3 regions of the Lysinibacillus sp. UBA5994 genome follow, and region 1 is predicted to be linked to each of the others. Evidence: riboswitches for the same ligand, from Rfam matches in the RefSeq annotation. Region 1 holds a riboswitch; each other region holds the start of a gene.
The links. A riboswitch is a leader RNA that binds a small molecule or an ion and turns the genes downstream of it on or off. The one in region 1 is predicted to bind lysine.
Positions count from the first base shown of each region.

Region 2: it holds a riboswitch for lysine, as region 1 does, so the genes downstream of both, B3D98_RS09240 (transporter substrate-binding domain-containing protein) here and B3D98_RS14435 (aspartate kinase) in region 1, are expected to answer to the same signal.
Region 3: it holds a riboswitch for lysine, as region 1 does, so the genes downstream of both, B3D98_RS10150 (amino acid permease) here and B3D98_RS14435 (aspartate kinase) in region 1, are expected to answer to the same signal.

Region 1 is NZ_DJAU01000044.1:43,589-45,864, reverse strand. It holds gene B3D98_RS14435 (aspartate kinase) at 1-1,028, opposite strand, end outside; lysine riboswitch at 1,162-1,339, opposite strand; gene uvrC (excinuclease ABC subunit UvrC) at 1,447-2,276, opposite strand, start outside.
Region 2 is NZ_DJAU01000026.1:231,558-233,833, forward strand. It holds gene B3D98_RS09235 (amino acid ABC transporter permease) at 1-164, opposite strand, end outside; gene B3D98_RS09240 (transporter substrate-binding domain-containing protein) at 335-1,192, opposite strand; lysine riboswitch at 1,312-1,498, opposite strand; gene odhB (2-oxoglutarate dehydrogenase complex dihydrolipoyllysine-residue succinyltransferase) at 1,839-2,276, opposite strand, start outside.
Region 3 is NZ_DJAU01000029.1:4,185-6,460, reverse strand. It holds gene B3D98_RS10150 (amino acid permease) at 1-1,200, opposite strand, end outside; lysine riboswitch at 1,283-1,459, opposite strand; gene B3D98_RS10145 (CynX/NimT family MFS transporter) at 1,638-2,276, shown strand, end outside.

The sequences.
Region 1 (2,276 bases):
GAAACTTTTGCTAGTCCAATTTCGAAGTCAGCAAAACTAAATCCAAGTGATAATTTACTATCCTCTAAAACACGTAATGCTTCCGCAAATTCCTCTTTTAAAATGGAAAACGATACAGTTGGCTTCAACCCATCAATAATGGCTTGGACAATAATATCTACATTAATACGGTTCTCTGCAAGAACCGTAAATATATCTGCTAATGAAGCATTGGAAAAAGCATCATACCCTACTGTTAAACGAATAATATCTGATTCAAATGCAACACCACGAACGACTAAATTTTTTTCCATTTCCACTTCCTCCTTCAATAAAGTGCCTACTGATTCTATTAAACTTGAACGTATAATAACAGGCATTTGAAATTTCTTCGCTAACTCCACCGCACGAGGATGTATGATATGAGACCCTAAATTCGATAATTCCAACATTTCATCATATGAAATTTCTTGAAGCTTTTGGGCATTGGGAACATATCGTGGATCTGCTGTATAAACACCATCCACATTTGTATACATATCTACTCTCTCCGCTTCCAACGCTATGGCAAGTGCAACAGCAGCTGTTTCAGCTCCACCTTTTCCAAGCGTGGTGATATTGTGCACTTCGTCAATCCCTTGTTCTCCAGCAATAACCACAATTTGTCCCTGTGCAAAATGTTCTTCCATACGACTAATATCTATATAGTCGATACGAGCATGTCGATACATACCATCCGTATGTATACCAGCTTGCCATCCAGTTAGAGACACAGCCTCATAGCCTGCTTCCTGCAAAGCGATGGTAAATAAAGCACTAGATAATTGAGATCCAGTTGACAAAACTGCATCTAATTCTCTTTTCGACACATCGTCAGTTAGTTGGTGTACCATCATTTTCATCTCTTTCGCAGTGTGTCCCATCGCTGCAACGACCACTACTACATCCAATCCTTTGTCCTTTTCAGCAATCGCTTTCCTAGCAGCCTCTTGGATTTGTTCAGTAGAAGCTAATGCAGCTCCTCCAAACTTCATCACGATTTTAGCCATTTCTTTCGTTCTCCCTTCCAGTTCATGTATTTCACCAAATTATGGGGGGTAAAACCGTTTCTAGAAAACTAAAAGGCAGCCTCCACATAACGTGAAAGCTGCCTATAACATGTACAATAATCGTAACTTGCGCATGTGTGATAGCTCTCCGAAACGTTTAGAATCGACAGTCTTACATTTCTTAAATGCAAAACCAGTACAACAATGGAACAACAATCCTGTACTTCGGCAAGCTCCCCTTTCACACAATATCTCTGGACTTGTCCATCCTCCATCGTGTTACTCTTGAATCTTGCACCTCTATCATCACTTTAAAGTGAATGTATTCAATTCATTAAGCCTTTGCGTAAACAAACTAGTCACGCAGTTGACTCTTCATAACATTGAAAACAATGTTATTTATAACCATAGCACATGCCTATTCCTTTGACAATGATTGTTGCTGAAAATAGCTAAAAATTTGGCTTGCTAAATTAGCGGGCATCCCAGCCTCCTGTAATGCTAGCTCGCTCGCCTCTCGAATTTTTTTGACTGAACCGAAATGTTTAAGCAGCTGTTGCTTTCGTTTTGGTCCTACCCCTTCAATATGATCTAATACAGATTGAATGGCATGCTTCTCATGCTGTTGACGCAAGAAGGTAATAGCAAAGCGATGGACTTCGTCTTGAATTCGTTGTAATAAATAAAAGCCATCACTTGTACGTTTTAAGCTAATCACTTCTGGTGGATCACCAAACAAGAGCTGAGATGTATTATGCTTATCATCCTTGGCTAAACCAGCAATCGGTATAACAAGACCAAGCTCATCTTCTAGTACTTCACGGGCTACTTCCATTTGTCCCTTACCACCATCAATTAAGACTAAATCTGGTAATGGTAGTCCTTCCTTTAAAACACGTATATAGCGACGACGTATAACCTCCTGCATTGCACCGTAATCATCATGCTTGGCTGCTGTACGCGTTTTATATTTTCGGTACTCCTTTTTCGCAGGCTTCCCATCAATGAAAACAACCATAGCAGACACTGCATCCGTTCCATGCATATGACTATTATCAAAAGCTTCAATTCGTAAAGGTGTACTAATACCCATTGCTTCACCAAGTGCCTCACAAGCACCAATCGTACGTTCTTCCTGACGCTCTATTAGCTGGAATTTAGCTGCCACAGCAATTTCAGCATTTTTGGTAGCTAATTCAACCAATTCCTTCTTTTGACCTCTTTTCGGTGTGAGCACTTTAATTTCTA
Region 2 (2,276 bases), on a different contig from region 1:
ACACCTTTTTTACGAACTGGAATCGTATGCATAATTCCGATGAAAAATCCGATAAATGCACCAATAATTGTACTAATACTCGAAATCAGTAACGTATAATACGCACCTCGTAAAAACATTTGCCAGTTGTTTTCAATAATTGAAAGTATCCATTCAAGACTCATGATGTTCCTCCTAACAATGTCATCTTGCTCGCTTATTTCTTTTGTGTCCTAGCTCTTTCTACCATTCTATGATTTGTCACGCTAGGACATTATCATTATGTAGAGAGGTTCTCATTTTGATAATGATGAAATGATCATGCACGGACTAATTGCTAGTCCGTGCCATGTCATTATTGTGCTGCGGGTTGTTGAGAAATAGCTTCTTCCATAATCGCTTGACGATCATCTTCTGAAATGCCTTTTAGGATTTCATTGATTTTTTCACGATTTGCATCATCTTTACGTAAGCCTACAGCAATTGAAGTATTTGATAGGTCTGTATCAAAGCCTTCTTCAAATGCTACATATGTGAATTTATCGTTGGCAGCAGAAGCGGAAATGCCCTCTGGACGTTCAGCTACATAGCCATCAATTTTACCTGCTTCTAACGCCACACGCATTGCTGGGAAGCTCTCCATTGCTGTTTGCTTTTCTACGCCTTTAATTTGATCGATAACTGTGTAGTTTGATGTATTTAATTGTGATGTAATTTTAGCACCTGAGAAGTCTTGAATCGATTTTGCGCCTTCATATTTGCTACCTTTTTTAATAACCATAACAAAATCAGAAGTATAATAGTTTTCTGTAAAATCAATTGTTTTCTTACGTTCTTCTGTTGGTGACATACCTGCAATAATTGCATCAATTTTGTTTGATTGTAGCGCAGGAACTAAACCGTCCCACTCCATTTTAACAATGACTAACTCTTTGCCTAGACCTTCAGCGATTTTCTTTGCCATTTGTACATCATAGCCACCTGCATACTCTGCATTATCCGCAATTTTCACTGCACCATTTGCATCGTCTTGCTGTGTCCAGTTGAACGGTGGGTAGCCAGCCTCCATTCCAATTCGGAATTCACCGCCACCTTCTTCTTTGTCAGTTCCAGCATCACTTGAACCGCCCTCTTTTTTGTCACTTGTGCCACATGCAGCTAGCACAATTGCCGTCATGATAGAGATCATTACTAACAACCATTTTCTTTTCATGAAAAACTCCCCTTTTCTGTAAAAAAATAAGACAACTGTACTAAAAAAGACCTAAGTTTATTGAACTTAGGTCTTACCTTTTATGACAGTTGCCCAAATCCTCACTATAATTTCCATGTTTCCGAGATAGCACAACCTAGTAAATCTGGAAATCCATTTACTAGGACAGTCCTGCACTTATTCACTGCAGACCCAGTATAAAAGTACGAGCTCCTTTTATACTTCGGCGATATTTCCTTCTTCATTGCGTCTTCGCTTGCTTTTACTCAACAATGAACTAATAAATACCGCGCCTCTACCTCACTGGTAACAATTCGTGAGGTTTGTTTATTTAATTGATATTTAGATACTACTATAAAACTAATATGTTCGTCAAGACGATTTTAACATTTTTCTGACTAATGACAATATTAGGATATTGTGCGTTCTGCTTCCACTTTAAATCGTTGAACTTTTGTTGATATTTCTGAAAATTACAACAAATATTTATTATAGAGTATGTTCTACATATGAGAAAAGTTGCGTTTTTTTCTTTCTTTGCTCCTCTAAACGATGTAACATTCGTACTCTTTCAAGCATAGAATCGGTCAATACCTTTCGTCATACAAAAAACCCTGCTGAACATTGTTCGCAGGGTTTAATGGAATTATGAATTTAATAATAAATCTTCAGGATTTTCGATTAATTCTTTAACTGTTTTTAAGAATCCTACAGAATCTTTACCATCGATGATACGGTGATCGTATGAAAGTGCTACATACATCATTGGACGGATTTGAACTTCACCATTTACTGCAACTGGACGGTTTACAATTGAGTGCATACCTAAAATACCAGCTTGCGTACCGTTCATAATTGGTGTTGACATTAATGAACCGAATACACCACCATTTGTGATTGTGAATGATCCACCAGCCATGTCATTTAAGCCTAATTTTTTATCACGAGCTTTTGTCGCTAAGTTAGCAATATCTTTTTCGATTTCTGCAAAGTTTTTGCTATTTGCATCGCGTACAACTGGTACGACTAAACCTTCTTCAGTCGATACAGCAATACCGATATCAAAGAAGTTATTTAAATGAAT
Region 3 (2,276 bases), on a different contig from region 1:
AAACGCTCGGCGGAAACGATAATGACTAAACGCAATACCTAGCCATGCAATAAAGCCAGACATTCCAGAAGCATTTAATAGCCAGATATAAACCACTCCATCGCCAAAGAAGGATGCCAAAAATGCTAAACAGCCTACAGCTAATGTTGCCATAAGTGCATAAATCGGAATACCTCTACGACTTAGCTTTGCAAAAAATTTAGGTGCATGTCCATCCACTGCTAATTGCCATAACATACGAGAAGATGCATATAGTCCTGAATTTCCTGCTGACAGCATAGCCGTTAAAATAATGGCATTCATTAATGAAGCAGCAAAGGCAATACCTAGGCGGTCAAACACTAGTGTAAACGGTGATACTGCGATATCTTCTGATAATAAACGTTCGTCTGTAAATGGAATTAACATCCCAATTGCACCAATCGCTAAAATATAAAACAAAAGAATACGCCAAAATACAGATTTAACAGCCTTCGGAATATTTTTACCAGGATCATCTGTTTCACCAGCTGTAATTCCTAGTAATTCTGTTCCTTGGAATGAAAATCCTGCAGCTAGGAAAATACCAAATGTAGCAAGGAAGCCACCATGGAATGGCCCATCACTAACAAAGAAATTAGTGAAACCTACAGGAGCCTGCCCACCTAAAATACCAAAAATCATTAGTAAGCTAATGATAATAAAAACAATAACCGTTGCTACTTTAATCATGGCAAACCAATATTCACTTTCACCATAACTTTTTACGGATAGTAAATTAAACGTCAATACCACAGCAATAAATAATACTGTCCAAAGTGCTGATGAGCTATCTGGGAACCAATATTTCATAATTAATGACACAGCAGCAATTTCGGCAGCAATGGTGATTGCCCAGTTATACCAGTAGTTCCAGCCTAATGCAAAGCCCAAGGCAGGATCTACAAATTTGGTTGCATACGTACTAAATGAACCTGAGGATGGCATATAGGCAGCCATTTCCCCTAAGCTTGTCATTAAAAAATACACCATAATACCAATTAAAGCATAGGCCAGCAATGCTCCTCCAGGCCCTGCCTGAGCAATTGCTCCTCCACTGGCTAAAAATAGTCCCGTACCAATTGTACCGCCTAAAGAAATCATTGTAATATGACGGCTTTTTAATTCTTTTTTCAGCTTCGGTGCTTTATGTCCGAGCTGATTTACTTTTATTTCACTCACGATATAGCTTCCTTCCTATTTATGAGGCAAAAAAATGCCATCACATATACACTGTGATGGCTACATTAATCCTCAGTTTTTCCTACATGATAGCTCAACACGTTGTGCAAACGTGACAGTTCTGTTCCTTTCGGAGACAGCCCCAGCATGAGGTTTTCAAGTCCCCTCACACTTCGGCAATATTTCCTTTCAACTAATTTCATCAATGCTTGTCATTTCAATTAGCATACTTATAAATATCGCGACCTCTACCTCAATACAAACATGAGGCATATAATTATTAAATTTATGATGTTTATTATACTAACATAAGACCATAGACATTTCAATACAACCACAAATGTTCTGTATTTTATGAATCTTCTACTATTTTTAATAGTGTGATAAAGTGTTATAGTAGTTCAATTAGAATGGTTATTATTAGGGGGGATTTTATTTTGACTACAAATGATCATTCCACTAGTTTTCCAAGTAAAAAAATTAGCTGGAAAGGAACAACCTTACTTTTAGTCTTTGGAGTTATCTTTATAGCCTCTACATTACGAATGCCACTAACTGTTGTTGGCCCAATTATATCCTTTATCCGTGAAGATCTTGGAATATCTAATGTTTTGGCAGGCTTTCTAACAACGATACCATTGCTGGCTTTTGCTGTTATATCTCCATTTGCACCAGTTGTAGCACGCAAACTAGGGCTTGAGCTAACATTATTTTTATCCACTTTTCTCTTGGCTTTAGGAATTGTCCTACGTTCACTTGGTACTACAGAATTACTTCTATTGGGTACTGTGCTAATTGGCGTAGCCATTTCTTTTGGAAATGTACTAATTCCAGGATTATTGAAGTTGAAATTTCCCTATCATGTGGGTTTATTAATGGCCTTTTTCACCATGTCCATGAATTTTACTGCTGGCCTTGGTGCTGGTATTAGCTATCCGATAGCTAATTCATCGTTAGGCTGGCAAGGTGCACTTTCCATTGCACTCATACTCGTTCTAATTACAATCTTAATTTGGATACCTCAACTAAAATCAAATAAACCAGAACCAGTTACTACATCTAAGAAGACCAGTACA